2 regions of the Streptomyces sp. T12 genome follow, and region 1 is predicted to be linked to the other one. Evidence: predicted binding sites of a transcription regulator. Region 1 holds the regulator's gene; the other holds the start of a gene.
What was found. Region 1 encodes HspR, which represses chaperone genes until heat shock. Its sites were predicted from a motif close to TTGAGNNNNNNNNNCTCAA; they were not measured.
Positions count from the first base shown of each region.

Region 2: dnaK (molecular chaperone DnaK) is a predicted target of HspR. The motif match lies at 9,663-9,681, and genes of this name have one in related genera.

Region 1 covers NZ_CP117866.1:5,816,145-5,827,194, reverse strand. Annotated here, with positions in the region: gene PBV52_RS26235 (PA14 domain-containing protein) at 1-482, shown strand, start outside; gene PBV52_RS26230 (hypothetical protein) at 513-1,049, shown strand; gene PBV52_RS26225 (PA14 domain-containing protein) at 1,155-3,197, shown strand; gene PBV52_RS26220 (heat shock protein transcriptional repressor HspR) at 3,293-3,739, opposite strand; gene dnaJ (molecular chaperone DnaJ) at 3,745-4,926, opposite strand; gene grpE (nucleotide exchange factor GrpE) at 4,960-5,610, opposite strand; gene dnaK (molecular chaperone DnaK) at 5,607-7,463, opposite strand; gene PBV52_RS26200 (MraY family glycosyltransferase) at 7,558-8,622, opposite strand; gene PBV52_RS26195 ((Fe-S)-binding protein) at 8,841-11,050, shown strand, end outside.
Region 2 covers NZ_CP117866.1:9,059,610-9,070,659, reverse strand. Annotated here, with positions in the region: gene PBV52_RS40735 (helix-turn-helix transcriptional regulator) at 1-134, shown strand, start outside; gene PBV52_RS40730 (SAM-dependent methyltransferase) at 264-1,079, shown strand; gene PBV52_RS40725 (nitrate reductase subunit alpha) at 1,176-4,880, shown strand; gene narH (nitrate reductase subunit beta) at 4,880-6,520, shown strand; gene narJ (nitrate reductase molybdenum cofactor assembly chaperone) at 6,520-7,014, shown strand; gene narI (respiratory nitrate reductase subunit gamma) at 7,011-7,733, shown strand; gene dnaK (molecular chaperone DnaK) at 7,742-9,616, opposite strand; gene PBV52_RS40700 (OsmC family protein) at 9,790-10,218, opposite strand; gene PBV52_RS40695 (hypothetical protein) at 10,284-11,050, opposite strand, start outside.

The DNA of each region.
Region 1 (11,050 bases):
TCTCCCCCGACGAGACCTCCTACGCGTACACCACGCTCCCGGACGGCGACGAGGTCTGCTTCTTCGTCGACGCCGTGGACGACGAGGGGAACTCCGCCAACAAGTGGAGCGACGATCCGGTCGAGGCCGTGCGGGTCACCGAGCTCGACATGACGCCGAGCGTGGCGACGCCCGAGGGCTCACCGCTGCGCCTGACGGCCACGGGCGCGGAGGGCGACGAGGGCAACCAGCTTGAGTGGTCCGGGCTCGGCGCGGGCGAGGAGGAGTCCGCCGACCCCGCGGAGAGCTTCCGCGTCTACCGGTGGAACCCGGCCTCCTCGACGTACGAGAAGATCGCCGAACTCCCGGCCGCCGCGTTCACGTACTTCGACACCGGCGCGCGGCGTGGCACCACGTCCTACTACTGGGTGACCGGTGTGCAGGCCGACGGCACCGAGTCCGTGCCCGCGGGCGACTGGACGGTCACCGCACCCGCCGCCTGACCCGGCCGGCGGCCTGCGAGGATCATCCGCATGACCGTCACCGAAACCCCTGTCGAGGACAGCCTGTTCGGCCCGCTGACCGTCCGCCTGGACACCGAGCGCGGCGAAGTCGTCGTCGAGGGCGAGGCGATCCCGCTGATCGTGCTGAGCCGTGCCGCCGGTACCGAGACCGACGACCACATCCCCGTCGGTACCCGGGACGGCGGCCGGCTCACCCTCACCGTCGCCGGCGAGGAAGCCTCCGTGTACCCCGCCAAGGGCCGGCTGACCCGGCGTTCGTTCCGGGTCGACGTCCGGCATGCGGGCCACGTCTGGCGGCTGGTGCCCGACTCGTTGCCGGGGAGCCGATTCCTGCGGGACGGGCGCCGATTGGGGGACTTCTTCTCCGAGGGCGACGGGGAAGTGACCGCCGAATGGCGTCCGGAAACCGGGCCGGACATCGAGCCGGGCATCGAGCCGGACTCCACGGACGCCGCCCTGGGCTACGCCCTCGCCGCGGCGTTCGGCACGGGCGCACAGCCGATGTGGATGCTGGTCGGCGATGCGATCGGTGACCTGATTCCCTGACACCGGTACAGCCGACGACATGGGCCGTACAACCAATCGGCGTTCCGGCCGGTCTGTTCGGCGACGGTTGATCACCGCCGTCGCCGAACAGGACTGAAGGACCGCATGAACCCAGCCAGACGCACGACCGCGGCCACCGCGACCGCCCTCGTGCTCGCCACCGCGGGCGGCCTGCTCACGGCCCTCGCGACCCCCGCCTCAGCCGCCGTGACCTGTACCTCGCCGGTCTTCAAACGCCAGTTCTTCGCGAACACCACCTTCTCCGGTACGCCGAAGAAGACCGACTGCGACAGCGTCATCGACCAGAACTGGGGGACGGGCGCCCCGGCATCCGGTCTCCCCGGCAACTATTTCGGCGTCCGCTGGACCGTCGCCCGCGACTTCGGCTCCGGCGGCCCCTTCACCTTCACCGCCTCCGGTCTGGACGGCATCCGCGTCTACCTCGACGGCGTCCGCAAGATCGACCTGTGGAAGAACACCTCCACCACGGTCTCCAAGACGCTCAACCTCACCATCCCGCAGGGCAAGCACACCCTGCGCGTCGACTACGTCAACTGGACCGGCACGGCCAACGTCAAGTTCGCCTACACGCCGCGCACTTCGGCGACCTACGACAAGGTGGCGCCGCTGGCGCCGACCGGGGCCACCTGGAAGTACGTCTCAGGCACCACCGGCAACACGGCTGCCCTCAGCTGGGCGGCCAACAAGGAGATGGACCTCGCGGGTTACCGCGTCCACCGGGCGCCGGCGGGCACCGGCACCTGGACCCGCGTCGGTACGACCACCAGCCGCACCTTCTCCGACACGCCGCCGTCGACCGGGCAGTCGTACGTCTACCAGATCCGCGCCTACGACAAGGCGGGCAACGAGTCGGCGGGCACCGCCGCCCTGGGCCCGGTGCCCACGCCCGACTTCACCGCGCCGGCCGCGCCGGTGCTGACGGTCACGAGCACCGCGGACGCCAACAACCTGTCCTGGACGGCCCCCGCGGACGCCGTCGCCTTCTCCGTCTTCAGCAAGAAGAGCTCGGAGACCGCCTGGACCGAGCACCCCGAGACCACCGAGACGAACTGGTCCGACACCTCGGCGCTGTACGGCGTGTCGTACGACTACAAGGTCCTCGCCTACGACGCGGCCTGGAACCAGACCTACTCCACCGTCGTGAGCGGTGTCCCGACCATCGCCCCGCCGCAGAAGGTCACCGCCACCACCCCGTCGTACGGCGCGGTGATCAGCTGGAGCGAGCCCGCGGACAACGACACCGAGACCTACGCGGTCCTGCGCTCGCCCGCCCCGGCCGACGGCACCCGCACCTGGACGGGCGTCAACTGCCGCGACCGCGCCACGAGCACCGACGCCGCCGGCAACACGGTCCGCAGCTGCACCGACTACGACGGCGAGCAGGGCGCCACCTACGCCTACGTGGTGAAACGGAAGGACATCCACGGCCGCTGGTCCGTCGCCTCCCAGGAGATCCTCGTCACCCGCCCGGGCGACGAGATCGCCCCGCCGGCCGTGACCAACCTGACCGCGCAGGCCCTGGAGTACGGCGTCAAGCTCGACTGGGACCCGAGCCCGGTGGAGGACCTGGCCGAGTACCGGATCTACGAGCAGTCGCATCCGTCCCAGCACCCCGACTACATCGGCACGGTGGACGCCACCAAGTCGGAGACGCTGCTGCGCATGCCGGCGGACGGCGAGGAGAAGTACTACGTCGTCGTCGCCGTGGACCGCTACGGCAATGTCGCGGAGTTCATCGGCGACCCCGAGGGCGACGGGACCTACTGGAGCGACCCGGTCTCCACGGTCTCCGTCACCGAGCTCGACCTCCGCCCGACGACCGCCGCCCCCGCGGCCACGGCGTGCGATCTGGGCTCTTTCGTCGACCAGTCGGGCCACGTCCAGGTGGACCCGTACTGCTACGGCACGTCCTTCACCGAGGCCGACGGCTACCACGTCCACCGCTGGGACCGCGCGACGAACACCTGGGTCCGTCTGACTCAGACGCCCGCGACGACCCCGTACTGGACCGACACCACCGCGCCGGCCGGGACCACCGTCTACTACCTGGCCTCCTTCACCAAGGAGGACGGCACTCAGGCGTACACGGACGTGGCCACCGCCGTCACCCTGCCCAGCGGCAGCTGAGTCGAGGCAACCCGCAGGCCGCCGATGCCTGACGGCATGCCGAGGGGCCCGGAGGTTCACGCCGAACCTCCGGGCCCCTTCGCCTGAGTGCCTGCCTAGTCCTTGGACTTCTTCGGCCGCCACACCACCAGCGCGCTGGTCTGCTGGACCTCCTGGTACGGCACCAGATCCCGGCGGTACGACGCGTGCACCGCCGCCTCGCGCTGCTGCATCGCCGCCGCGGCCCCTTCGACGGCGGCCTGAAGCTCGGCCACTCGGGACTGCAGCGCGGCGACCTGGTTCTCCAGTTCGATGATGCGCTTGATGCCGGCCAGGTTGATGCCCTCGTCCTGCGACAACTGCTGGACCGTGCGCAGCAGTTCGATGTCGCGGGCCGAGTAGCGGCGGCCCCGGCCGGCCGTGCGGTCCGGAGACACCAGGCCCAGACGGTCGTACTGGCGCAGCGTCTGCGGGTGCAGGCCGGAGAGCTGGGCCGCCACCGAGATGACGTAGACCGGGGTCTCCTCGGTCAGTTCATACGGGTTGCGTCGACGACCGTCCATCTGACTCATGCTCCCTTCGCGGCCTGGAACAGCTCCGCCCGCGGGTCCTCGCCCGCGGTCGCCTCGCGATACGCCTCGAGTGCGTCACGAGCCTTCCCCGTCAGGTCCGTCGGAACACTCACCTCGACGGTGACCAGGAGGTCGCCGCGGGTGCCGTCCTTGCGGACCGCGCCCTTGCCCCGCGCCCGCATGGTGCGGCCGTTGGGCGTGCCGGGCGGCAGTTTCAGGGTGACCGGCGGTCCGCCCAGGGTGGGGACCCTGACCTCGCCGCCGAGGGCCGCCTCCGTGAAGGTCACGGGGACGGTCACCGTGAGGTTGTCCTCCTTGCGGCCGAACACCGGGTGCGCTTCGACGTGCACGGTCACGTACAGGTCGCCGGCCGGGCCGCCGCGCTCACCGGGTGCGCCCTTGCCGCGCAGGCGGATGCGCTGGCCGTCCGACACCCCGGCCGGGATGCGGACCTGCATGGTCCTGGACGACTTCGCGCGGCCGCTGCCCTTGCACTCCAGGCACGGGTGCTCGGCCATCAGACCGCGCCCCTTGCAGTCCGGGCAGGGGTCGGTGAGGGAGAAGCCGCCACCGGAACCCCGGGCCACCTGGCCGGTGCCGACGCAGGTCGGGCACACCCTCGGCGTGCCGTTCTTGTCGCCGGTGCCCGCGCACGCCTTGCACGGCGACTGCGAGGACATGCGCAGCGGGACCGTCGCGCCCTCGATCGCCTCGGTGAAGCTGAGGCTGACCTCGGTGTCGATGTCCTGGCCGCGCCGGGGCTGGGTCCGGGTCGTGCCCGTACCGCCGCGATTGAACAGGCCCCCGAAGACGTCACCGAGTCCGCCGCCGAAGCCGCCGGCTCCCCCTTGGCCGCCCTGGGCGCCGCCTCCGAAGAGGTCGCCCAGGTCGAAGTTGAAGGAGCCGCCCGCGCCGCCCGGCCCCGGACGGAAGCCGCCGTTGCCGAAGAGGGCGCGTGCCTCGTCGTACTCCTTGCGCTTCTTGGGGTCACCGAGGACGTCGTTCGCCTCGGAGATCTCCTTGAAGCGCTCCTCCGCCTTGGCGTTGCCCTTGTTGGCGTCCGGGTGGTACTCGCGAGCGAGTTTGCGATACGCCTTCTTGATCTCGGCCTCGGTGGCGTCCTTGGGGACGCCGAGGACCTTGTAGAAGTCCTTCTCGATGAAGTCCTTGGTGCTCATCCTCGACGCCCCTCCTCTCTCCTCGGTTCAACGTCAGCCCTCGTCCGGGCCACCGCTCTCCTTGTCGTCGGCCGCCTCGGTCGCCTCGTCGGCCTTGACCGTCTGCGCGCCCGGCTGGGGCTCGGCGACGGCCACCCGCGCGGGGCGGATGGTGCGCTCGCCGATGCGATACCCGGGCTGCAGGATCGCCACGCAGGTCGTCTCGGTGACGTCCGGCGCGTATGAGTGCATCAGGGCCTCGTGGATCGTCGGGTCGAAGGGCTCGCCCTCCTTGCCGAACTGCTGCAGACCCATCTTCGCCGCGACGGTCTCCAGCGACTCCCCGACGGACTTGAATCCGCCGACGAGTTCGCCGTGGTCCCGCGCGCGGCCGATGTCGTCGAGCACGGGCAGGAGCTCGGTCAGGAGGTTCGCGATGGCGATCTCCTTGACCGTGATCCGGTCGCGCTCGACGCGGCGGCGGTAGTTCTGGAACTCGGCCTGGAGCCGCTGGAGGTCCGCGGTGCGCTCTTCGAGCGCCTTGCGCACCTGGTCCAGCTGGGCCGTCAGACCGGTGATCTGCGCTGATGCGTCCCCGGCCGGGGCCGCCCCCTCCTGGGGAGCGGCCGCCGGCTCGGCGTCTTCAGAGGTGGCGCCGGAGGGGACGTCAGGCTTCTCGTCGAAGCCCGGGGTCTCCTCCGTCACGCGGCACCGTCCTTGCGCTCGTCGTCCACGATCTCGGCGTCCACGACGTCGTCGTCAGCGGCCTTGGCACCGGCACCACCCTGGGTGGCGCCCTCCGGACCGCCGGCGGCCTGCGCGCCCTGGGCGTCGGCGTACATGGCCTGGCCGACCTTCTGCGAGACCGCGGCGACCTTCTCGGTGGCCGTGCGGATCTCGGCGGTGTCCTCGCCCTTGAGCGCGGTCTTCAGCTCCTCGACGGCGGCCTCGACCTCGGTCTTGACCTCGCCGGGGACCTTGTCCTCGTTGTCCTTGAGGAACTTCTCCGTCTGGTAGACGAGCTGCTCGCCCTGGTTGCGGGTCTCGGCGGCCTCGCGGCGGCGGTGGTCCTCGTCCGCGTACTGCTCGGCCTCCTGGCGCATGCGGTCGACCTCGTCCTTCGGCAGCGAGGAGCCGCCGGTGACGGTCATCTTCTGCTCCTTGCCCGTGCCCAGGTCCTTGGCGGTCACGTGCATGATGCCGTTGGCGTCGATGTCGAAGGACACCTCGATCTGCGGGACGCCACGCGGCGCCGGCGGCAGACCGGTCAGCTCGAACATCCCGAGCTTCTTGTTGTACGCCGCGATCTCGCGCTCGCCCTGGTAGACCTGGATCTGCACGGACGGCTGGTTGTCCTCGGCCGTGGTGAAGATCTCGGACCGCTTGGTCGGGATCGTGGTGTTGCGCTCGATGAGCTTGGTCATGATGCCGCCCTTGGTCTCGATACCGAGGGACAGCGGGGTCACGTCGAGGAGCAGGACGTCCTTGACCTCACCCTTGAGGACACCGGCCTGGAGCGAGGCGCCGATGGCGACGACCTCGTCCGGGTTCACACCCTTGTTGGCGTCCTTGCCGCCGGTCAGCTCGCGCACGAGCTCGGCGACGGCGGGCATACGGGTGGAGCCACCGACGAGGACGACGTGGTCGATCTCGTTGATGGAGACGCCGGCGTCCTTCATGACGTTGAAGAACGGGGTCTTGCAGCGCTCCAGCAGGTCGGCCGTCAGCTGCTGGAACTGAGCCCGGGTGAGCTTCTCGTCCAGGTGCAGCGGGCCCTCGGCGGAGGCGGTGATGTACGGAAGGTTGATCGAGGTCTCGGTGGAGGAGGACAGCTCGATCTTGGCCTTCTCGGCGGCCTCGCGGAGGCGCTGGAGGGCCATCTTGTCCTTGGCGAGGTCCACGCCGTGACCGGACTTGAACTGCTGCACCAGGTAGTCGACGACGCGCTGGTCCCAGTCGTCACCACCGAGGTGGTTGTCACCGTTGGTGGCCTTCACCTCGACGACGCCGTCGCCGATCTCCAGCAGGGACACGTCGAAGGTGCCGCCACCAAGGTCGAAGACGAGGATCGTCTGGTCGTCCTTGTCGAGGCCGTACGCGAGCGCGGCCGCGGTGGGCTCGTTGACGATGCGCAGGACGTTCAGACCGGCGATCTCGCCGGCCTCCTTCGTCGCCTGACGCTCGGAGTCGTTGAAGTACGCCGGGACGGTGATGACCGCGTCGGTCACCTTCTCGCCCAGGTAGGACTCGGCGTCCCGCTTCAGCTTCTGGAGGATGAAGGCGGAGATCTGCTGCGGGTTGAAGGGCTTCCCGTCGAGCTCCATCTTCCAGTCGGTGCCCATGTGGCGCTTCACGGACCGGATGGTCCGGTCCACGTTGGTGACCGCCTGACGCTTGGCCACCTCGCCGACGAGCACCTCGCCGTTCTTGGCGAAGGCGACGACGGACGGCGTGGTCCTGGCGCCCTCTGCGTTGGTGATGACGGTGGGCTCGCCGCCTTCAAGAACGCTGACGACGGAGTTAGTCGTGCCCAGGTCGATGCCGACCGCACGTGCCATGGTGAATTCCTCCAGCTGACTTGAGTGGAACGGACTCAAGTGTGCATGACGGCCCCCGCCCGGTCAACAGAGCTGAGTCGACCCCACTCAACTCTTATCCGTTCCTTACACGCAACTGGGCTCTGACCTGCGTAGATGTGGCCTGTGTCGGCGGCCGAACAGAACCCCCTACGGGAAAAGAGGGTTGACGGCGAGGCGCGTACGGCTTGATGAGCAGGAGTCCGAATACGGCGATGAGGGCACCCGCCCCCACCCAGAACACCCCCGACTCGGCAATCCATCCCATGTGCACGAGGACGCCGACGAGCACCCCGGCGAAGGCCGCCAGACCCAGGAGGGCCGTCGCGGCCGGCGGGGTGAGGCCGACCCGGCGCAGGCGATGAGCGAGATGGTCGGGCCCGCCCCGCAGCAGCGGCCGCCCGGCCAGCCGACGGGACAGCGCCACCAGGAGGACGTCGGCGGTGGCCAGCGCGGTGACCGCGTAGAGCACGCCCGCGCTCGACACCGGATCGTGTCCGGTACGGGTCATCACGGCCGTCGACGCCAGCACGAACCCGACGAACAGGGACCCGCACGCCCCGAGCCCGATCCGCGCGGGGTGCCAGTTGTGCATGAGGAAACCGGTCAGGGCGGCGGCCAGCACGCTGAGCAGCACGGCCAGTTCGTCCATCACCTCGGCCGCCGCCAGCAGCCCGACACCGAAGGCGGTGACGACCCCGACGGTGCCGGCCAGCCCGTCCGCATGGTCGAGCGCCTTGAAGCCGACGGCGACGAGGACGATCCAGCCGACGGCCGGCAGGCCCAACAGGAAGCCCGTCTCGGCGTACGGCACCACGCAGGCCGCCGCCACGGCCGTACCGCCGACCAGGAACCGCGCCTTCACCCGCCGCACGTCGGCGACCAGCCCGAGCACGGCGACGGCGCCGGCGGCCATCAGCAGCCGCTCGATCTCGGGACCCAGCGGGGCGAAGCCCGTCCACTCCCCCGCGGCGACGACCAGGCAGGTCACGAGCACGACGCCGGCACCACCGAGCAACGGCAGCGGCCGCTGGCGCCGACGGTCGACGATGCCGAGGCGCAGGGCGGGCAGCCGGAGCAGCGCCGCGAGGAAGGCGGCGAGGAGAAGAGAGGTGGTGGCGGCTGCGATCCCGTAAAGCACCAGGCTAGGTTAGTGCCGTATATACCATTTCGGGACGAATAACACGATCGGTTCTTAAGGCAACCCTCAGCGACTCACATCACTCCGCACCTGGCTACAGTGCGACAGAGGATGCGGGTAGTCTCAGACGGACTGATTAAGTTACCGCTTAGTAATGTCCGCTCAGTAATGTCGAGGACCCCCTCGAACCACCCCTCGCAGGCCCGAGGAGCCCCGAAATGCAACTCGCCGCGATCATCGTGTCGCTGGTGCTGACCGTGGTCGGCGTTGCGCTGCTCGCACGCGCCATCGGCCAGTTCGTCCGGTACTTCAAGCTCGGCCAGCCCGTGCCCGCCGGCACCCGGACCGACAACCCCTACCAGCGCAGTGTGACCCTGGTGCGGGAGTTCCTCGGCCACACCCGGATGAACAGGTGGGGCATCGTCGGCTTCGCCCACTGGTTCGTGGCCGTCGGCTTCCTGACGCTGCCGCCGACGATCATCACCGCGTACGGCCAGCTCTTCGAGGCCGACTGGACGCTGCCGGTCATCGGCGGCTTCCTGCCGTACGAGCTGTACATCGAGTTCATCGCCGCGATGACGACCCTCGGCATCGTCACACTGATGGTGATCCGCCTGCTGAGCCTGCCGTCGCGGGCGGGCCGCAAGTCGCGGTTCGCGGGCTCGAAGATGGGCCAGGCGTACTTCGTCGAGTACGTCATCTTCACCATCGGCCTCGCCATCTACGCCCTGCGCGGGCTCGAGGGCGCGCTGCACCACGTGGACCACTTCGAGGCCGCGTACTTCGCCTCGTACCCGCTGGTCCTCGCCTTCAAGGGCCTGAGCGTCGCCACGCTCCAGAACCTCGTCTACCTGTTCGCGATGATCAAGCTGAGCACGACGATGATCTGGATGATCACGGTCTCGCTCAACACCAACATGGGTGTGGCCTGGCACCGCTTCCTGGCCTTCCCGAACATCTGGTTCAAGCGCAACGCGACGGGTGAGACGGCCCTCGGCGCCCTCCAGCCCATGACCTCCGGCGGCAAGCCGATCGACTTCACCGACCCCGGTGACGACGACGTCTTCGGTGTCTCCCAGGTCGAGCAGTTCTCCTGGAAGGGCCTGCTGGACTTCTCCACCTGCACCGAGTGCGGCCGCTGCCAGTCGCAGTGCCCCGCCTGGAACACCGGAAAGCCGCTCTCCCCCAAGCTCCTGATCATGTCGCTGCGCGACCACGCGCACGCCAAGGCGCCGTACCTGCTGGCCGGTGGCGGCAAGACGATGGAGGGCGAGGAGAAGGCGTCCGAGGAGCAGCTCAAGGACGTCCCCGCGGCCGCCCTCGCGGAGGCCGAGCGCCCGCTGATCGGCACCGTGGAAGAGAACGGCGTCATCGACCCGGACGTGCTGTGGTCCTGCACCACCTGCGGCGCCTGCGTCGAGCAGTGCCCCGTCGACATCGAGCACATCGACCACATCGTCGACATGCGCCGCTACCAGGTGATGATCGAGTCCGCGTTCCCGTCCGAGGCGGGCACGATGCTCAAGAACCTGGAGAAGAAGGGCAACCCCTGGGGCCTGGCCAAGAAGCAGCGCCTGGAGTGGCTCAAGGAACTCGACTTCGAGGTCCCGGTCGTCGGCAAGGACATCGAGGACCTCACCGAGGTCGAGTACCTGTACTGGGTCGGCTGCGCCGGCGCCCTGGAGGACCGGGCCAAGAAGACCACCAAGGCCTTCGCCGAGCTGCTGCACATCGCGGGCGTGAAGTTCGCGATCATGGGCGGCGACGAGAAGTGCACCGGTGACTCCGCCCGCCGCCTCGGCAACGAGCCCCTGTTCCAGGAGCTCGGCATGGAGAACGTCATGGCTCTGAACATGGCGTTCGGCGAGGAGATGGACGACGAGGGCAACGTCACGCCCGAGTCGAAGAAGCCGAAGTCGGCGAAGAAGATCGTCGCCACCTGCCCGCACTGCCTCAACACGATCGGCAACGAGTACCCGCAGATCGGCGGCGACTACGAGGTCATCCACCACACCCAGCTGCTCCAGCACCTGGTGGACGAGGGCAAGCTGGTCCCGGTGACCCCGGTCGAGGGCATCATCACCTACCACGACCCCTGCTACCTGGGCCGCCACAACAAGATCTACACGCCCCCGCGCGAGATCATCGCCAGCGTCCCGGGCATCCGCAACGAGGAGATGCACCGCCACAAGGAGCGCGGCTTCTGCTGTGGCGCCGGTGGTGCGCGGATGTGGATGGAGGAGCGGATCGGCAAGCGCATCAACAACGAGCGTGTTGATGAGGCTCTCTCGGTCAACCCGGACATCGTCTCGACGGCCTGCCCGTTCTGCCTCGTCATGCTGACCGACTCGGTCAACGGCAAGAAGAACGACGGCAAGGCCAAGGAGTCCATCCAGGTCGTCGACGTCGCCCAGCTGCTGCTGGACTC
Region 2 (11,050 bases), 3.2 Mb from region 1:
TGACCGGCGCCCTGTATCTCGACTCCCGCCAGGAGGTCGCCGCGCATCTGGAGGTCCTGGACCACATGTCGACGGCTGCCGCGTCGGCCGAGCGCACGAAGAAGATCCTGCGGGAGCTGCGCGAGGACTTCTGAGCGGCGTAGGGCGGTCTTCCCCGCCCTTCGCGGCACTTCCCGGCCCTTCACGGCAACCTTCGCGCCCCGTGCGGCGACTTCCGAGTGACTCCCCCAGCTCCGTTCCCAGACCCGAGGAGAACACACCGCATGACCGGATCCAAGGCCGCGTCCACCCGCGTCGACACCAGCAGGCCGCACCCGGCCCGCGTCTACGACTGGTGGCTGGGCGGCAAGGACAACTACCCGGTGGACGAGGAGCTGGCCCGCAAGATCCTCGCCGTGGACAGCACCGTCTTACGCGGTGCGCGCGCCAACCGCCGGTTCATGCACCGGGCTGTGCGCACCGCCGCCGAGGCCGGGATACGCCAGTTCCTGGACATCGGCACGGGCATCCCCACCGAGCCCAACCTGCACCAGGTGGCGCAGGGCGTCGCCCCGGAGTCCAAGGTCGTCTACGCGGACAACGACCCGATCGTGCTGCGGCACGCGGAGGCGCTGCTGCACGGCACCGCCGAGGGCAGCACGGACTACGTGCACGCCGACGTCCGCGACGTCGATGCCCTGCTGGGCCGAGCGAGCCAGTCCCTGGACTTCGCCGAGCCGATCGCGCTGTCGCTGGTCGCGCTGACCCACTACCTGGGCGATGATCCGGACGGCGACGACGTGTACGGCCTGCTCGGGAAGTACGTCGCCGCGCTCGCCCCGGGCAGCTACCTGATCCTGTCCCAGGTCACCCCGGACCTCAGCCCGGAGGCGATCGAGAAGGCGGCGAACCACTTCCGGCGCAGCGGCACCCCCTTCTTCCCCCGGTCGCTGGCCGGGTTCTCCCGCTTCTTCGACGGCCTGGAGCTGCTCGGCCCCGGCGTCATCCCCGTCTACGGCTGGCGCCCGGAGCCCGAGGACGTGGCGGCCCAGGCGGAGGGCATCGTGCCCGTGTACGCGGGGGTCGCCCGCAAGGCCTGACCCGTACGGGTGCCGGGAACCCGTACGGGTGCGGTGAAGGGGTGCGCTCCCGCGCCCCGCCCTAGGTTCGGGACCAGGGCAAGCAAGGGAGCGCCTGTGACCGACACCCGGATACCGCCCACCCCGCCCGCCGAGCCGCCCGCCGAGCCGGGCGCGGTGCTGCTGAAGGCCGGCCGGTTCTTCCGGCCGGGCACGCCCGCGCCCGATCTGCACAGCGTCGAGCTGACCGGCGGGCGGGAGGCGGACGCCTTCTACCGGGACCGCTGGAGCCACGACAAGGTCGTGAACTCCACGCACGGCGTGAACTGCACGGGCTCCTGCCGCTGGAAGGTGTACGTCAAGGACGGCATCATCACCTGGGAGACCCAGCAGACCGACTATCCGAGCGTCGGCCCCGACCGCCCCGAGTACGAGCCCCGCGGCTGCCCTCGCGGCGCCGCCTTCTCCTGGTACACCTACTCCCCCACCCGGGTGCGCTACCCGTACATCCGCGGAGTGCTCCTGGAGATGTACCGGGAGGCGAAGGAGCGCCTGCGGGACCCCGTCCTGGCCTGGGCGGACGTCCAGGACGACCCCGAGCGCCGCCGCCGCTACCAGCGGGCGCGCGGCAAGGGCGGCCTGGTGCGGGCGAGTTGGGACGAGGCGATCGAGCTGGTCGCCGCCGCGCACGTGCACACCATCAAGACGTACGGCCCCGACCGCATCGCCGGCTTCTCCCCAATCCCCGCGATGTCGATGGTGTCGCACGCGGCGGGCGCGCGCTTCCATTCCCTGATCGGCGCCCCGATGCTGTCCTTCTACGACTGGTACGCCGACCTGCCCGTCGCCTCCCCGCAGGTCTTCGGCGACCAGACCGACGTACCGGAGTCGGGCGACTGGTGGGACGCGGCGTATCTGATGATGTGGGGCTCGAACGTCCCGGTGACCCGCACCCCCGACGCGCACTGGATGGCGGAGGCCCGCTACCGGGGCCAGAAGGTCGTGGTCGTCGCCCCCGACTACGCCGACAACGCCAAGTTCGCCGACGAGTGGCTCCACCCGCACCCCGGCACGGACGGCGCGCTGGCCCTCGCCATGGGCCACGTCGTCCTCAAGGAGTTCTTCGTCGACCGCGAGACACCGTTCTTCGCGGACTATGTACGGCAGTTCACCGACCTGCCGTTCCTCGTCACCCTGGAGGAGCGGGACGGGGCTTACGTCCCGGCGAAGTTCCTGCGCGCCTCGGACCTGGGGAAGGCGGGCGAGAGCGCCGAGTGGAAGACGGTCGTGCTGGACGAGGTGACGGGCCGCGCGGTCGCCCCGAACGGCTCACTCGGCTTCCGCTGGACCGATTCCGGCAAGGGCCGGTGGAACCTCGAACTGGGCGACATACACCCGCAGTTGAGCTTGTACGGCAGTGCGGTCGCCGCAGCCGTGGAGGTGCTGCTGCCCCGCTTCGACACCGAGGGCGGACCGCACGGGCAGGGGCGCGGGGACGTCGTACGGCGCGGTGTCCCGGCGACGAAGCTCGGCGGAGCGCGCGGGCCGCTGGTGACGACGGTCTTCGACCTGCTGCTCGCGCAGTACGGGGTGGCGCGGGAGGGGCTGCCGGGCCGTTGGCCGGTGTCGTACGACGACGCCGACGCGCCCGGCACGCCCGCCTGGCAGGAGGCGCACACCTCCGTACCGGCGGCCAAGTGCGTGCGGATCGCGCGGGAGTTCGCGCGGACGGCCGAGCGGTCGAAGGGCCGCTGCATGATCCTGATGGGGGCCGGCACCAACCACTGGTTCCACTCCGAGACGATCTACCGCGCCTTCCTCGCCCTGCTCCAGCTCACCGGCTGCCAGGGCCGCAACGGCGGCGGCTGGGCGCACTACGTGGGGCAGGAGAAGTGCCGTCCGGTGACCGGCTGGGCGACGCTGGCGGCGGCGTCGGACTGGTCGCGGCCGCCGCGCCAGATGATCGGCACGGCGTACTGGTTCCTCAACACCGACCAGTGGCGCTACGACCGGTTCACGGCCGACGTGCTCGCCTCGCCGCTCGGTGCGGGCCGGTTCCGGGGGATGACGGGCGCGGACTGTATCGCGCTGTCGGCGCGTGCGGGGTGGATGCCGTCGTATCCGACCTTCGACCGCAATCCGCTGGAGCTGGGCGAGGTGTTCGGTGATCCGGTGTCGCGGGTGGTGGCCGAACTGCGGGCGGGCACCTTGAAGTTCGCCTGCGAGGACCCGGACGCGCCGGAGAACTGGCCGCGGGTGCTGACACTGTGGCGGGCCAACCTGCTGGGCTCGTCCGCGAAGGGCGCCGAGTACTTCACCCGGCACCTGCTCGGCACGCATTCCTCCCTTCAGGCGGAGGAGGCCTCCGAGGACGTACGGCCGCGGGATGTGACCTGGCGCGACGAGGCGCCCGAGGGCAAGCTCGACCTGCTGCTGTCGCTGGACTTCCGGCAGACCTCGTCCACGCTGCTGTCGGACGTCGTCCTGCCCGCGGCGACCTGGTACGAGAAGCACGACCTGTCCAGCACGGACATGCACCCCTTTGTGCACTCCTTCACTCCGGCCGTGGATCCGCCGTGGCAGGCCCGCACCGACTTCGACGCGTTCAAGGCGCTGGCCGAGCGGCTGAGCGAGCTCGCCGTCGGCCATCTGGGCGTGCGCAAAGACCTGGTGGCGACTCCGCTCCAGCACGACACCCCGGGCGAGATCGCCCAGCCGGGCGGGGTGGTCCTGGACTGGAAGCGGGGCGAGTGCGACCCCGTGCCCGGCAAGACCATGCCGAACCTGACCGTCGTCGAGCGGGACTACACGGCGATCGGCGCCAAGTTCACGGCGCTGGGCCCGCTGGTCGAGCAACTCGGCCTGCCCGCCAAGGGCATCACGCTGGAGCCGGACGAGGAGGTCGAGGACCTGAGGCGGCTGAACGGCGTGCGGCACGACGGCCGCCCCTTGCTCGATACGGCCGTGAAGGCCGCGAACACCATCCTCGCCCTCTCCGGCACCACCAACGGCCGCCTCGCCACCCAGGGCTTCCGCACCCTTCAGGCCCGCACCGGGCAGGAGATGGCGCACCTCGCGGACGAGCACGAGGGCAAGCGGATCACGTATGCGGACACGCAGGCCGCGCCGGTGCCGGTGATCACCTCACCGGAGTGGTCGGGCAGCGAGTCGGGCGGGCGGCGCTACACCGCGTTCACCCTCAACACCGAGCACCTCAAGCCCTGGCACACCCTCACCGGCCGCCAGCACTTCTTCCTCGACCACGACTGGATCCACGAGCTGGGCGAGGCGCTCCCGGTCTACCGGCCGCCACTGGACATGAACAAGCTGTTCGGCGAACCGAGCCTCGGTCCGGACGGGCAACGTGAAGTGACGGTGCGTTACCTCACCCCGCACAACAAGTGGTCCATCCACTCCGAGTACCAGGACAACCTCTTCATGCTGGCCCTGTCCCGTGGCGGCCAGAACATCTGGATGTCCCCGCAGGACGCGGACGCGATCGGCGCCGTGGACAACGACTGGGTCGAGGCGGTCAACCGCAACGGCGTGGTCGTCGCCCGGGCCGTCGTCTCGCACCGTATGCCGCCCGGCACCGTCTACATGCACCACGCGCAGGAGCGCACGGTCGCCGTACCGAAGACGGAGGCCACCGGCAAGCGCGGCGGCATCCACAACTCGCTCACCCGGCTGATCCTCAAGCCGTCCCATCTCATCGGCGGCTACGCCCAGTTGTCCTGGGCGTTCAACTACCTGGGCCCGACGGGCAACCAGCGCGACGAGGTGACGGTGATCCGCCGCCGCAGCCAGGAGGTCGAGTACTGATGCGTCCGATGGCCCAGATCGCGATGGTGATGAACCTCGACAAGTGCATCGGCTGCCACACCTGCTCGGTCACCTGCAAACAGACGTGGACCAACCGGCGGGGCATGGAGTACGTCTGGTTCAACAACGTCGAGACCCGCCCCGGCCAGGGCTATCCACGCCGCTACGAGGACCAGGAGCGCTGGCGCGGCGGCTGGGAGCTGAACCGGCGCGGCGCGCTGAAGCTGAAGGCGGGCGGCCGGCTGCGCAAGCTCGCCGGGATCTTCTCCAACCCCGAACTCCCCGAGATCAAGGACTACTACGAACCCTGGACGTACGACTACAAGAACCTCACCGACGCCCCGCTGGGCGACGACTTCCCGGTGGCGCAGCCGATATCGCAGCTCGACGGCAAGCCGATGAAGATCGAGTGGTCGGCGAACTGGGACGACAACCTCGCCGGCGCCCCCGCCCACGGCGATTTCGACCCGATGGTCGAGCGCGCCCGCAGGCAGGCCTCGGACAAGGTGCGGTTCGAGTTCGAGCAGACCTTCATGTTCTATCTGCCGCGCATCTGCGAGCACTGCCTCAACCCGTCCTGCGTGGCGTCGTGTCCGTCCGGCGCGATGTACAAGCGGGCGGAGGACGGCATCGTCCTCGTCGACCAGGACCGGTGCCGGGGCTGGCGGATGTGCGTGACGGGATGCCCGTACAAGAAGGTGTACTTCAACCACCGCACCGGCAAGGCCGAGAAGTGCACCCTGTGCTATCCGCGCGTCGAGGTCGGTCTGCCGACGGTCTGTTCGGAGACGTGCGTGGGCCGGCTGCGCTATCTCGGGGTGATTCTGTACGACGCCGACAAGGTGACGGCCGCCGCCTCGGTGCGCAGCGAACGTGACCTGTACGAGGCGCAGTTGGGAGTCTTCCTCGACCCCGAGGACACCGAGGTGCGGCGGGCCTGCGAGGAGGCGGGGATCCCGTACGACTGGCTGGAGGCCGCCCGTCGCTCCCCGGTGCACGCGCTGATCAGCAAGTACCGGGTGGCGCTTCCGCTGCACCCGGAGTACCGGACGATGCCGATGGTCTGGTACATCCCGCCGCTCTCCCCGGTGGTGGACGCGCTGACCGAGACCGGGCACGACGGCGAGGACGCACGGAACCTGTTCGGCGCGATCGACAGCCTGCGCATCCCCCTGGAGTACCTGGCGGAGCTGTTCACGGCCGGCGACCTCGCGCCGGTGCGGTCCTCGCTGGAGAAACTGGCCGCGATGCGCTCCCACATGCGGGCGATCAACCTCGGTGAGGAGCCGGACCCTTCGGTGGCGGCAGCCGTCGGCATGGGGCAGTTCGAGATCGAGGAGATGTACCGGCTGCTGGCGATCGCCAAGTACGAGGACCGGTACGTGATTCCGACGGCCGCCGTCGGCGACGCCCGGCGCCTTGAGGAGTCGGCGCTCCCGCAGGGCTGCAGCCTGGACTACGACGGCGGGCCCGGGATGGGCGGGGACGGACCCTTCGGCCAGGACTCCGGCCGCAAGCTGCTGCCGCTGGTGCCGGTGGAGAACTTCCACCTCCTGCGCAGACGGCAGACCGCGGACGACACGGACGACACGGCCGGCACAACCCCCACACCCCCCACAGCCGACGCCGAGGAGGCCTGATGCCGTCCTTCGAGGTGCTCTACCAAGCGGCCGCGCTCTGCCTGACCTACCCCGACGACGACTTCCGCGCCCGCCTGCCACTGCTGCGCGAAGCCGCCCCGCAACTACGCGAGTTCACCGACCACGCGATGGTCACGCCCCCGCAGGAGCTGGCCGCCCACTACGTCCAGGTCTTCGACTTCAAGAACCGCCACAGCCTGTACCTGAGCTGGTGGCACGACGGGGACACCCGGCGGCGCGGCATGTCGCTGGTCCGCTTCAAGGACGTCTACCGCGCGCACGGCCTGGAGTTCGCCGGCGAGGAGCTGCCCGACTTCCTGCCCGCGGTACTGGAGTTCACGGCCCGCACCGGCAACACCGACCTCCTTCTGGAACACCGGGAGTGCCTGGAGCAACTCCGCGCCCGGCTCACCGACTTCGGCACACCGTACGCGTCCGTCCTGGACGCCGTGTGCGCCACTCTTCCGACCGACCACACGGGGGCGCGCCCATGACCACCCTCCTGTGGGGCGTCCTGCCCTACGTCACCTTCGCCCTGCTCGTCGCCGGCCTCGCCTGGCGCCACCGCTACGACCGGTTCGGCTGGACCACACGCTCCTCCCAGGTGTACGAGTCGAAGCTCCTGAACATCGCCTCGCCCGCCTTCCACTACGGCATCCTGTTCGTGCTGGTCGGCCACGTCGTCGGTCTGTTCATCCCCGCGTCGTGGACGGACGCCGTCGGCGTGAGCGAGCGCACCTACCACCTGTTCTCCCTCTACGGCGGCACGGCGGCCGGCATCGTCACGGTCGGCGGGATCGCGCTGCTGGTCCACCGCCGCCGCACCCGGGCACCGGTGTTCCGCGCGACCACCGTCAACGACAAGCTCATGTACCTCGTGCTGGTCGCGGCGATCGTGCTGGGCATGGTCGCCAAGCTGTCCCACACCTCCGGCGACGGCTACGACTACCGCCGGTCCATCGCCCCTTGGGCCCGCAGCCTGTTCACCCTCAGTCCGGACACCGACCTGATGGCAGGCGTCCCGGTCCTGTACCAGGTCCACGCGGTGTTCGGCATGGCCCTCATCGCCCTGGTGCCGTACACCCGGCTGGTCCACATGTTCAGCGCACCGGTGCAGTACCTGTTCCGGCCGTACGTGGTGTACCGAACCCGCGACCCCGAGCAACTGGGGCCGCGGCCGGAGAAGCGGGGCTGGGAGCGGGCCGGATCCTAGGCGGCGCCCTAGGCCGCCCCGCCCTTCTGCTCCTTCTCGTCGTCCACGATCTCCGCGTCCACCACGCCCTCGTCGTCCTGCGGTGAGGTGTGCTCGGTGCCCGTGCCGGTGGTGCTGTCCGTCGGGGTCTGCTGGGTCTGGGCGTACATCGCCTGGCCCATCTTCTGGCTGACCGAGGCGAGCTTCTCGATTCCCGTGCGCAGGGCGCTCGTCTCGGCGTTCTGCTCCAGTTGCTGCTTGAGGTCGGTGATCGCCGACTCGACCTCGGACCTGGTGTCCGCCGGGACCTTGTCCTCGTTGTCGCGGATGAACTTCTCGGTCTGGTAGACGAGTTGCTCGGCCTGGTTGCGGGTCTCGGCCGCCTCGCGGCGGTTGCGGTCCTCCTCGGCGTACTGCTCGGCCTCCCGCATCATGCGGTCGATGTCGTCCTTCGGGAGCGCCGAGCCGCCCGTCACCGTCATCTTCTGCTCGCGCCCGGTGGCCAGGTCCTTGGCGGAGACGTGCATGATCCCGTTGGCGTCGATGTCGAAGGCGACCTCGATCTGCGGGACGCCCCGCGGGGCCGGCGGCAGGCCGGTGAGGTCGAAGACGCCGAGCTTCTTGTTGTACGCCGCGATCTCGCGTTCGCCCTGGTAGACCTGGATGCCGACGGAGGGCTGGTTGTCGGTGGCCGTGGTGAAGATCTCCGAACGCCGGGTGGGGATCGTCGTGTTGCGCTCGATGAGCTTCGTCATGATGCCGCCCTTGGTCTCGATGCCGAGGGACAGCGGGGTGACGTCGAGGAGCAGGACGTCCTTGACGTCGCCGCGGATGACGCCCGCCTGGAGGGCCGCGCCGACGGCCACGACCTCGTCGGGGTTGACGCCCTTGTGCGGGTCCTTGCCGGTGAGTTCCTTGACGAGGTCGGTGACGGCGGGCATGCGGGTGGAGCCGCCGACGAGGATGACGTGGTCGACCGCGGAGAGCTTGATGCCGGCATCCTTGACCGCCTGGTGGAAGGGGGTCTTGCAGCGGTCGAGGAGGTCCGCGGTGAGCTCCTGCAACTGGGCGCGGGTCAGCTTCTCGTCGAGGTGGAGGGGGCCCTCGGCGGAGGCGGTGATGTAGGGCAGGTTGATCGTCGTCTCGGAGGAGCTGGACAGCTCGATCTTGGCCTTCTCGGCACCTTCGCGCAGCCGCTGCAGCGCCATCTTGTCGTTGCCGAGGTCGATGCCGTACGACCCCTTGAACTTCTTCACGAGGTGCTCGACGATGCGCTGGTCCCAGTCGTCGCCGCCCAGGTGCGTGTCACCGTTGGTGGCCTTGACCTCGATGACGCCGTCGCCGATCTCCAGCAGCGAGACGTCGAAGGTGCCGCCGCCGAGGTCGAAGACGAGCACCGTCTGCTCCTCGCCCCGGTCGAGGCCGTAGGCGAGGGCGGCGGCCGTGGGCTCGTTGATGATCCTCAGGACCTTCAGGCCCGCGATCTCCCCGGCCTCCTTGGTGGCCTGCCGCTGGGCGTCGTCGAAGTAGGCGGGGACGGTGATCACCGCGTCGGTGACGTCCTCGCCGAGATACGACTCGGCGTCCCGCTTCAGTTTCTGCAGCACCCGGGCGGACAGCTCCTGCGCCCGGTAGCGGGTGCCGTCGACGTCCCCCTGTTCCGGGAAGCGCCAGGGTCCGTCACCCATGTGCCGCTTCATCGAGCGGGCGGTGCGCTCGACGTTCGTCACCGCCTGCCGTTTGGCCACCTCCCCCACGAGTACCTCGCCGTTCTTGGCGAAGGCCACGACCGACGGTGTGGTCCTGGCCCCCTCCGCGTTGGCGACAACCGTGGGCTCGCCGCCCTCCAGGACGGCCACCACCGAGTTCGTGGTCCCGAGATCGATCCCGACCGCGCGTGCCATCGCTGTCCCCTTCCGCCAGGGCGCCCCTTGAACTCCAGCACAAAACTTGAGCGGGTTCTTGTCAATGGGACGGGTGACCGGGAGGCGGGGTGCCAAACGGAGGCTGAGCGCCCGCTCAGGATTCGGGGGGCCGGCCCGGAGGGCCGCCCCCCCGGGGCTCCCCCTGCGGAGCGCTACGCCAACTTCGCCGTCAGCGTGATCGTCGTACCCGTCAGCGCCTGGCTGACCGGGCAGTTCTTCTTGGCATCCTCCGCCGCCGCGGCGAAGCCCTCCTCGTCGAGGCCGGGAACGGTGCCCTCGACGGTGAGGTGAACGCCGGTGATGCCCTCCCCCGGCTGGAAGCTCACGTCGGCCGAGGTGACGAGCTTGGTGGGCGGCGTGCCGGCACCCGCCAGGGCGTGCGACAGCGCCATGGAGAAGCAGCTGGAGTGCGCGGCGGCGATCAGCTCCTCGGGGCTGGTCTTGCCGCTCGCGTCCTGGGAGCGCGAGGCCCACGTGACCGGCTGGGCGGCGATGGCACCGGAGGAGTCGAAGTTGACGACACCGTTGCCCTCGAGCAGGTTGCCTTCCCAGACGGTGTGTGCGGAGCGCGTGGTAGCCACGATTCTTCCTTTCGCGTGGGGGCCCGTTTCCTGGGTCCGTGTCCCCCATCCGATCACACTCGGGCTCACTGCACCCGGAAGACCGGCCCACGGGGGGTGAACGGCAGGCGTCGGCCCTGGGGAATCAGGTACGCGTGCTCGCGCCGCACCCGCAGCACGTCGCACCAGCCGTCCGTGATGACCAGGACGGGCGCGCCCGGCGGGAAGTCGTCCACGCGCTGCAGCAGGTCGATCCCGGGCTGCAGGACCGTACCGCCGCGGCCGTGCACCCGCACCCGCCCGGCGATGTCCGTCACCGGCACATACCCGGCGTCGTACGGTGCCGCGTCGCAGAACACCACCCGCGCCGCCGGTACGTCCCGGGCCGCGGCGTAGGAGGCGATGGCGCCCAACGCCTTGCCGAGCAGCACCCGGTCCATGGAGCCGGAGGTGTCCAGGACGACGCCGAAAGTGCAGCGGGCGATCTCCTCGGGCGGGAAGTAGCGTCCCGCGCGCGGGATGTCGGGCGTGGACGACTGGCGGCGCGAGGGGCGGGCGTAGGTCCGGACCGGCTCCGGGCGCGGCACGAACTCGTCGAACCAGCGGGCGAGTCGGGCGTCCCAGGGCAGCGGCGGGTGGCTGAGCGCGCGGATCTCCTGGACCAGGCCGCCGGGCAGGAAGCCGCGCTCCTGCTGCTGGTGCAGGTCGAGCCCCTGGGAGAGGCCGCGGCGGTAGAACTCGTCGAGGTCGCACGTGTCGCCGGGCGCGCCGAGCGGGGCGCCCAGCACATCGCCGACGCCCTTGCCGCGCAGGGTGCCCAGCCGGCGCATCCGGCGCAGGTCGCCGACGATCC